Regions from separate parts of the Arthrobacter sp. Soil_C_49 genome, predicted to be linked through region 1. Evidence: riboswitches for the same ligand, from Rfam matches in the RefSeq annotation. Region 1 holds a riboswitch; each other region holds the start of a gene.
What was found. A riboswitch is a leader RNA that binds a small molecule or an ion and turns the genes downstream of it on or off. The one in region 1 is predicted to bind thiamine pyrophosphate.

Region 2: another riboswitch for thiamine pyrophosphate. It lies ahead of thiC (phosphomethylpyrimidine synthase ThiC); the one in region 1 lies ahead of AC3A4Z_RS05455 (FAD-dependent oxidoreductase).
Region 3: another riboswitch for thiamine pyrophosphate. It lies ahead of thiD (bifunctional hydroxymethylpyrimidine kinase/phosphomethylpyrimidine kinase); the one in region 1 lies ahead of AC3A4Z_RS05455 (FAD-dependent oxidoreductase).

What each region holds. Positions count from the first base shown of each region.
Region 1 is NZ_JBDGJZ010000002.1:442,156-445,422, forward strand. Features, by position in the region: gene AC3A4Z_RS05445 (RNB domain-containing ribonuclease) at 1-493, opposite strand, end outside; gene thiE (thiamine phosphate synthase) at 611-1,348, opposite strand; TPP riboswitch at 1,376-1,494, shown strand; gene AC3A4Z_RS05455 (FAD-dependent oxidoreductase) at 1,487-2,827, shown strand; gene thiS (sulfur carrier protein ThiS) at 2,856-3,092, shown strand; gene AC3A4Z_RS05465 (thiazole synthase) at 3,096-3,267, shown strand, end outside.
Region 2 is NZ_JBDGJZ010000005.1:139,877-143,143, forward strand. Features, by position in the region: gene AC3A4Z_RS10590 (amidohydrolase family protein) at 1-1,082, opposite strand, end outside; TPP riboswitch at 1,163-1,270, shown strand; gene thiC (phosphomethylpyrimidine synthase ThiC) at 1,265-3,091, shown strand; gene AC3A4Z_RS10600 (alpha/beta hydrolase) at 3,096-3,267, opposite strand, start outside.
Region 3 is NZ_JBDGJZ010000005.1:51,696-54,962, forward strand. Features, by position in the region: gene thiD (bifunctional hydroxymethylpyrimidine kinase/phosphomethylpyrimidine kinase) at 1-1,482, opposite strand, end outside; TPP riboswitch at 1,491-1,588, opposite strand; gene AC3A4Z_RS10155 (Rne/Rng family ribonuclease) at 1,763-3,267, opposite strand, start outside.

The sequences.
Region 1 (3,267 bases):
CCCGCCTGACAGCGACGGAGGTGACCTCGGCGGCGTTGTCCAGGCGGAAATCCCAGACAAATGCGGAACAGTCCTGGTCCGGAAGAAGGCTGCCGGCCTGCTCGCTGATGATTTCCGGATGCAGCGGGATCCGCCCGTCGGGGGCGTAGAACGTCTGCCCGCGACGGCGTGTTTCCGCATCCAATGGTCCGCCCGGGCTAACAAATGCGGGCACGTCGGCGATGGCGTAGAGCACGTGGTACCCGTCGCCGTCGCGCTCGATGAACAGTGCCTGGTCCAGGTCGGTGGAGGACGCGGGATCAATGGTAACGAACTCGACGGCGGTCAGGTCGTAGGCAGGCAGCTGCAGGGATTCCACGGCTGCTTTGGCATCAGCCACGGCATCGTCAGGGTAGGCGCCGGGCAGCTCCAGTTCGGTCCGCAGCGCACTGAGCGCCGCCTCGAGCGCGTTATTGTGCTCGTGGACGTTGGGAGCCAGCCGATGGTGTGACACGAAAATCAGCCTAACTCGAATTCCGGCGATAATGCAGGCACCCGGGCCGGGAAGGGCGCGGGGTAAAAGCACGGTTACGAGCGTCAGCGGGCCGGACCGCCGGCGGCCGGGGCAGCCTCAGGAACCGGGCGCATCCAAGGCCGCGAGGAGCGATGCGGCGGCGGCCGCAGGATCGTCGGCCTCCGTGATGGCCCGGACCACCACAATGCGCCGGGCGCCCGCCTCCACCACCTGCTCCACGTTGCTGTGGTCGATGCCGCCAATGGCAAACCAGGGGACACCGCCGTCGGCCTGTCCTTTCTGCCCCGCAGGGCCCGCAGCCGCGGCGGCGTACTTCACCAGCTCAAGTCCGACCGCGGCCCGCCCCGGTTTGGTGGGTGTGGCCCACACCGGACCCACGCAGAAGTAGTCCAACCCCGCGGGCCCGGCAGCAGCCGCGAGGGCGGCGTCCACCTGCTCTGGTGCATGGCTGGACAGTCCGATGGCCGCATTGCCGTTGAGCAGGGTGCGCGCGGTGGCCAGGGGGAGGTCCTTCTGGCCGATATGGAACACCGGCGCGCCGGACAGCACGGCGATATCGGCCCTGTCGTTGACGGCCCACAGCCGGCCGTGCCGCTCCGCGGTTTCCTTCAGCACAGCCAGGAGCTCCAGCTCCTCCGCGGCCTCGATGGTCTTGTCCCGGAGCTGGATGATGTCCACGCCACCGGCAAACGCGGCGTCCACGAACTGCCCGAAATCGCCGCGGTCCTTGCGGGCATCCGTGCAGAGGTACAGGTGCGCTGAGTTGAGGCCATTGCTGATTTTGGTGGTGCTGAGGACATCGGTGCCGGCGGCAGGAGTGTGGGACACATTCATGGGGGCAAGCCTAGTTCCTCTACACTTGCCTCGTACTGCGGGAGCCCGCGGCAGCTGTCATAAAGCGCCGGGCTGAGAGGGCGTCAGAGCCGACCGCTTGACCTGATCCGGCTAGTACCGGCGTAGGGAAGGAGACACATGCGCGCACCGTCGACCCCGGCCCCACCGCATAAACCGTCCATACCTTCGGGCATCATCCGGGCTGACGTCGCCGTGATCGGCGGCGGAGTGATCGGCCACGGCATCGCCTGGGAGGCGCAACGCTCGGGGCGCTCCGTGGTGCTCATCGACGACGCCCCGGGTACCGGCGCCAGCTGGGCCGCCGCCGGAATGCTCGCGCCCGTCAGCGAACTGCACTACCAGGAAGAAGAGCTCCTCGAGCTGATGCTGGACGCCTCGGCCCGGTGGCCCGCTTTTGTGGCCGGCCTCCGCGCAGCATCCGGTGCCGATCCTGGATACATCACGACGCCGACCCTCGCCGTGGGTGCCGACGCCGCCGACCGCCGCGCGCTGATGGACCTGCGCGCGGTGCAGCAGGCGAACGGACTCACCGTGGAACCGCTCACCGTCCGCGAAGCCCGCCGGCGGGAGCCACTGCTCAGCCCGGCCATCGCCTGTGCGCTGGACACCCCGGCCGATCACCAGGTGGATCCGCGGCTGCTGGTGGACTGCCTGCGGCGCGCGCTCGCCGGCCACGGCGTGGGAAGAACCAGGGGCGAAGGTGCCCGCAGCGGGTCCCGGCAGGATCACGCAGGAGTAGCCGGCGCCGTCGACGGTTACTCGGTGCCGGACAAAGCGGCAGCGCTGCTGTGGCAGGACGGCGCTGTTGCCGGCGTCCGGTTGGCCGGCGGCGGAACCGTCCAGGCCGCAGAGACCGTAGTGGCGAACGGGCTGCACGCGGCGGAACTGGGGTTCCTCCCGGAGGGCCTGCAGCTTCCGCTGCGGCCTGTTTACGGGGACATCCTGCGGCTCGCCGTGCCCCGGCATCTGCAACCGCTGGTGACCTCCACCGTCCGCGGACTGGTGCGCGGGGTCCCGGTGTATATCGTTCCCCGCCGGGACGGGACGGTGGTGATCGGGGCAACGCAGCGCGAAGACGCGCCCTCTACCCCCGGCGCCGTTTCCGCCGGTGGCGTCTACCAGCTGCTCCGCGACGCGCAGGTGCTGCTTCCCGCCGTCGCCGAACTCGAGCTGCTCGAATGCACCGCCCGGGCCCGGCCCGGAACGCCGGACAATGCGCCGCTGCTGGGCCGGGTGCCCGCAACGGAAGGCGCGGGCCAGTCCGGCGGACACCTTCCCGGGCTCATCATCGCTACCGGGTTCTTCAGGCACGGCGTCCACCTGACGCCGGCCGCCGCCGCCATCTGCCGGGACCTCCTGGACGGCCGCGAAGATCCCCGCTGGGCGCCCTTTAGCCCCGCCCGATTCAACGAAACTCCTGCCCCAGCCGCAACCACCCCTACCCAACCGGCCGCCTGAGCCACCTACCGCCCACAAAGGAAACAGCATGAACATCACCTTGAACGGAACCCGGCACCCCGTGCCGGACGGTGCTTCCATCGCGCAGCTCGTCAGCCAGGTCACAGGAAGGCCCCTCGGGGCTGACGGCCAGGCCACCGACGGGCAGAAGCTCGGCGTGGCCGTGGCACACAACGCGCAGGTAGTGCCGCGGAGCCAGTGGTTTGCCACCGCGCTCGCGGACGGCGACGAGGTTGAACTCGTCACGGCTGTGCAGGGAGGCTGACCCATGAGCGAAACCATCACCGCTGCGTCCTCCTCCGCGCTCCAGGACCCGCTGGTCATCGACGGCGTGGAACTGTCCTCCCGGCTGATTATGGGCACCGGCGGCGCACCCAGCCTGGACGGCCTCGGCGCAGCACTCCTCGCTTCCGGCACCAGCCTGACCACGGTGGCCATGC
Region 2 (3,267 bases), on a different contig from region 1:
CAGCGCACGACGTGCCCTTCCAGCACCACATGGGCCGGCTCCTGCACGGTTTGCAGAACCCGGCGCGGGTCCTCCCGGCACAGGACGACGTCGGCCCGGGCACCTTCCTCGAGCACGTCAGCGCCCAGCCACTTCCGGGCGCCCCAGCACGCGGCGTCGAGGGCGGCGGGTGCGGGCAGTCCGGCGTGGTGGAGGGCCAGGATTTCGTCCCCGATCCTGCCGTGCCTGATGACGCTGCCCGCGTCCGTGCCGGCGTAGATCTTCACCCCGGCTTCGAAGGCCTCCAGCACCCGTTCCGCGCGCCGTTCCCACAGGGCGCGCATATGGGCGGCGTACCGGGGGAACTTGGGCTCGGCCTGCGCAGCGATGTCCGGGAAAGTGGCGATGTTGATGAGGGTGGGCACGATGGGAACATCCTGCTCCACGAACCGTGGAATGTGCCGTGGCAGCAGTCCCGTGGCATGTTCGATGCAGTCGATGTCCGCGTCCAGCATCTGGTCCAGGGTCTCTTCGGCGAAGCAGTGCGCGGTGACCCGCGCGCCTTCATCGTGCACCGCCCGGACGGCGTCCTTGACGACGGCGGCGGGAAACGACGGCGCCAGGTCACCGGCGCCGCGGTCTATCCAGTCCCCCACGAGCTTGACCCAGCCGTCGCCGTCGCGCGCCTGCTTCCGGACGGCCTCCACCAGGCCGTCGGGTTCCACTTCCTCAGCGAAGCCGCGGAGGTACCGGCGGGTCCTGGCCACGTGCCTCCCGGCACGGATGAGCACCGGCGCCGCACGACTCCCCTGGAGGAAGCGGGTGTCTACGGGGGAACCCGCATCCCTGACCAGCAGAGTGCCCGCTTCCAGGTCGGTCCGTGCTTGCTCTTCCGCCGTCGCTTCATCGACGGCGCCCCCGGTTCCCAGGCCGATGTGGCAATGGGCGTCAGCAAAACCCGGCAGCACCCAGCCGTCCAAAATTCTGGCCGGTTCCGCCGCCGGCCGACGGAACGTGAGCCTGCCGCCAACGGACCAGAGCCCGCGTACCTCGGTGTCCGGCCCGGTCAGCACGGCGCCGTTGAACTGGATGGTTTCTGCCATGGATCTTCCTCTCTTTCCCGCCCGAAAGGCTAGCACCGCCGGATATGACACAGGCAGTCCAACGAGCTGTGGTAGCTTCTTGGTGACCACACGGGTGCCCTTGCAGGGGCTGAGATCGGGCTGATGCAGCCTGCGACCGTTGAACCTGTCCGGGTAATGCCGGCGAAGGAAGTGAGTATTCCTTGAGTACATCAAATGCACAGCTTAACCCTGCCCAAAATCCGTCCGGCGCAACGGCGGGTGGCCAGGTCCAGCCTCCGGTCACGCAGTCGCTGAAGTCCCATTCCCTGGCGTTCGTCCAGGACGCGGCGGCCGGAATCCGGGTGCCGGTCACGGAAATTGAGCTGGCGGATTCACCGAACGGCCAGCCGAACGGACCGTTCCGTGTCTACCGCACCGCCGGTCCGGGGAGTAATCCCGTCCGCGGCCTCACGCCGTTCCGCGCGGAGTGGATTGAAGCACGCGGGGACACCGAAAAGTACAGCGGGCGCGGGCGGAACCTGCTCGACGACGGCCGTTCTGCCGTCCGCCGCGGGGCGGCGAGCGCCGAGTGGAAGGGCGCGCGGCCGGTGCCCCGCCGCGCCGTCGACGGCAAAACCGTCACGCAGATGCACTACGCACGGCAGGGCGTGATCACCCCGGAGATGCGGTTCGTGGCACTGCGGGAGAACTGCGACGTGGAGCTGGTCCGCAGTGAAGTGGCTGCCGGCCGGGCCATCATTCCGAACAACATCAACCACCCGGAGTCCGAGCCGATGATCATCGGCAAGGCGTTCCTGGTGAAGATCAACGCGAACATCGGAAACTCGGCGGTCACCAGTTCGATCGCCGAGGAGGTGGACAAGCTGCAGTGGGCCACCCAGTGGGGCGCGGACACGGTGATGGACCTTTCCACCGGCGACGACATCCACACCACGAGGGAATGGATCATCCGCAACTCCCCCGTGCCGATCGGGACCGTCCCCATCTACCAGGCACTTGAGAAGGTCAACGGGGAAGCAAACGCACTGACATGGGAGATTTTCCGCGACACCGTCATTGAGCAGTGCGAACAGGGTGTGGATTACATGACCATCCACGCTGGCGTCCTGCTCCGGTACGTTCCCCTGACGGCCAACCGGGTAACGGGCATCGTGTCCCGCGGCGGTTCGATCATGGCCGGCTGGTGCCTGGCGCATCACCAGGAAAACTTCCTCTACACGCACTTCGACGAGCTCTGCGAAATCTTTGCCAAGTACGACGTCGCCTTTTCCCTGGGGGACGGGCTGCGGCCGGGGGCGACGGCGGACGCCAATGATGCGGCACAGTTCGCCGAACTGGATACGCTGGCCGAGCTCACGCAGCGGGCGTGGGAATACGACGTGCAGGTGATGGTGGAAGGCCCCGGGCACATCCCGTTCCACCTGGTGAGGGAGAACGTCGAGCGCCAGCAGGAACTGTGCAAGGGTGCCCCGTTCTACACCCTGGGTCCGCTGGTCACCGACGTGGCGCCCGGCTATGACCACATCACCTCGGCCATCGGCGCCACGGAGATCGCCCGCTACGGTACCGCCATGCTCTGCTACGTCACCCCCAAGGAACACCTGGGCCTGCCCAACAAGGACGACGTCAAGACCGGGGTGATCACCTACAAGATCGCGGCCCACGCGGCAGACCTCGCCAAGGGCCACCCCGGCGCGCACGAACGCGATGACGCCCTGTCCAAGGCGCGGTTCGAGTTCCGCTGGCGCGACCAGTTTGCGTTGTCCCTGGACCCGGTGACGGCCGAGGCATTCCATGACGAGACACTGCCTGCCGAGCCGGCCAAGACGGCGCACTTCTGTTCCATGTGCGGCCCCAAGTTCTGCTCCATGCGGATCAGCCAGGACATCCGGGATGAGTATGGTTCCGCAGCGGCACAGGCGGCACTGGCCGATGCCGCAGCGGGCATGCGGGGCAAGAGCGAGGAGTTCCTGGCGGCCGGCGGCAAGGTCTACCTGCCGGAGCTGAGCGTCCCCTCCGGCAGCTGACGCCTCAGGACGCCCAGGGTGCCTGCACCGTGCCCACGTCGCGGATGAAGGACCTGATGATACGGTCCCCCTCCACGGAATCGTGGGGCCGGTGCCCTCCCGCCGCTGTGCGGTGCAGGGCGCCGGTCTCCCGCAGGTATCCGGCGATCTCCTCGTAGAGCGGTTCCCATCCCCCG
Region 3 (3,267 bases), on a different contig from region 1:
CTGCTTGAACGCGGTAATCATGGCCTCCCTGTCCGCGGCGGAGGCTGTGCGCCCGGCCTCATCCACGATGGCAATGGCCCTGCGCGTGGCAGCGGCGAAGTCTTCATCGGCGTAGGTCCGCAGCCAGGCCGCGTACGGGTGCCCGGCGGGTTCGCCGGCGGCGAGGAACCGGGCGTGCAATGTTGCGCCCACCTCCGCGTAGAGCCAGAAGCAGGGCAGGACGGCGGCCGCCAGGACGGCATAGCTGCCCGACGCCGATGCTGCGGTCAGGTGGTCGACATAGGACTTTGTGACCGGGCCGAGTTGGGGCTGGATGGTGCGGGTGCTTAGCCAGGAGCGGTGCAGTTCCGACTCGACCTCCAGGCATTGGCTCGCTGATCCGGCCCAGAAGAGCTGTTCGGCCTCGGTCGGCGCCAGGGCACTCGCCCTGGCGAGCACGCGGGAATAGCCGTTGAGGTAGATGGCGTCCTGCGCAAGGTAGTACGCAAACTCTTTCTCCTGCAGGCTGCCTGAAGCCAGGTCACGGATGAAGTCCAGGGCGTAGATGTCCTCCAGGTCCGGCTGGGCCTCACTCCAGAGTTGGGCGGCGAAGCTGCCTTCGGGCTGGAGCCGCTGCAGGTGGTGGAAGTGGTGCACCGGGCCGTTGCCGGTTCCCACCTCCAGCGTGGCGGATGCCTCCAGTGCGCCTGCCAGCCAGGGCTTGACTTCGCGCAGGGATGCTTCCCAGTCCCCCAGCCGCGCCTGGGCAGTGGCCATCGCGGAGGACAGCGAACATCCGGTGCCGTGGCTGTTCCGGGTAGCCACGCGCTGCCCCGGCAACACCACCACTTCCCCGGACAGCAGGCCGGCAGTGTTTACCAGGGCATCGGGGCACTCGTGACTGTCCAGGTGGCCCCCTTTGACCAGCACGGTGGCGCCGGTAGCTGCGGAGAGGGCGCGTCCCTGCTCGAGTGCTCCTGCCCAGTCCTCCTGGACGTCGCCGCCCACCAGCCTGGCGAGCTCAACGAGGTTGGGGGTGACGAGGTGGGCCAGCGGCAGGAGCACGCGCAGGGCGGCTTCGGCGGACTCCTGCAGCAGCCGGTCACCGCTGGTGGCAACTATCACCGGGTCCAAGACCACGACGGCGGGACGCACCTTGCGGAGCCAGTCCCCTACCGTCTCGATCACCTCGGCGCTGCCGAGCATTCCGATCTTGACGGCATCGATGGCGATGTCATCACTGATGGCGTCCAGCTGCGCGGCCAGGAAATCGGCCGGCAGCACGTGGACGGACCGGACGCCCTGGGTGTTCTGGGCAGTGAGGGCCGTGATAGCGGCCATCCCGTAGCCGCCGAGTGCAGCGATGCTTTTGAGGTCGGCCTGGATCCCGGCGCCGCCGGATGGGTCGGAGCCCGCAATGGACAGCACCCGGGGTACGGGACGGCCTGGCGGGGTCGAGGCAGTGAACGTTGCGGGCGCGGTTGCCGGGGTGGCAGTGGGCATTGCAAGAGTCGCAGACAAGAGGACATCCCTTCGCCGGTGCTAGCCGGACAGGTTCAACGGGTGTGGATCTCAGCCGGCTCTCTGCGCGGCACCCCGTGTCGGTTCCCCAGCCTAGCTTTTTTGGCGGCCGCAGGCAGAAGGTGACACTTTGCGACCGGCCCCGCGGCCAGCCATGCCCCCGCCCCTGGATACGGTTCGGGAGCAGGTACAGGAATGCCCGGCCGGCCACTCTTGGTGGCCGGCCGGGCATTCCCGGTTATCGTCAGCGTTCCTTGACCTCTTAGAGCTCCGAGGCCGGAACCCCTACACCGAGGATGATGGGCGCCTCGGCTGTCTCGGCTGCCTTGGCTGCCGGCTGTTCGGCACCCGTGCTGCCGGTGCCTGCCTGCTCGGGAGCTTTGGCCTCATGGGAGTGGCCCGTGCTGGCTGCCGCAACGTCCTCGTGTTGCTGCACGGCGGTTTCGTTGGCAGCACCCTGCGCACGGCTGGCGCTGCGGTGGCGCCGGGGCCGGCGCTGCCGCGTCTGCTCCAGGGTGTGGTCGCTGTAGTCCTTCTCGGGGGCCGCAGCGCGCTGCGGGGCAGCCGTTGACTGCTGCACCGGCGCCGCGGGCTCCGCCTGGGGCGCCTGCTCAGGTTCCGCCTGCGCCTGCTGTCCTTCCGCGTCCGGCGCCGTTTCGGGTTCCGTTGCGGGCTGGCCGAGATGGGCGAACGCCTCGGCGAGCCGGTCCAGGGTCAGTGCCGGCCGCGGCTGCTGCTCCTCCGCGTGCTCCACAAACGGCAGCACGACCTTCTCGCCGCCGAAGGTCAGCACGGCCGCCGGCCGGGCATCGGCGTCGCGCTTTTCAGCTGCAGGGGCGGCAGGCTGCTCTCCGGCCGCCTGCTTGGCTGCGGCCACCTCGTCGTCATGCAGGTGCGCCGCGTGCGCAGCAGCGGCGATGTTGGCCAGGGCCAGCCTGGTGGCTTCAGCCTTGGCGTGACGTTCCGCATCCGAGGGGTCCGGGTGCACGGTGTGGATCTGCACGGCAGCAGCCGGCGCTGCTTCGGGCTGCTGGCCGCCGCGGCCCCGCCGCCGCTTGCGGTCCGGGCGGGCACCGGGCTGGTTGTTGTCCGGGCGCAGGCTGTCAGGGCGGTGGCCTTCGTTGCGCGCTTCCGGCCGGCTGTCCGCACGCTGGACGTGGTGCTCGGCGGCCACGATGTTGGCGCGCCGGTGCTCCACGGGGTCGTCGTGGGTGACCACGCCGCGGCCTGCGCAGGCTTCACACTGCTCGCCGAACACTTCGAGCAGGCCGGTGCCCATCCGCTTGCGGGTCATCTGGACCAGGCCAAGCGAAGTGACCTCGGCAACCTGGTGCTTGGTGCGGTCGCGTCCCAGGCATTCCACGAGCCGGCGCAGCACCAGGTCGCGGTTGGATTCGAGGACCATGTCAATGAAGTCGATGACGATGATGCCGCCGATATCGCGCAGCCGGAGCTGGCGGACCACTTCCTCGGCAGCCTCGAGGTTGTTTTTGGTCACCGTCTCTTCGAGGTTGCCGCCGCTGCCGGTGAATTTGCCGGTGTTGACGTCCACCACGGTCATGGCTTCGGTGCGGTCGATCACGAGCGAACCGCCCGAGGGCAGGAAGACCTTACGCTCCAGCGCTTTGTGGATCTGCTCGTCAATGCGCCAGGCCGCGAAGATGTCCTGGTCCTTGGTCCACTTCTCGAGGCGGCCCACCAGGTCCGGAGCAACATAGGTGACGTATGCCTCGATGGTGTCCCAGGCTTCCTCGCCGGAGACGATGA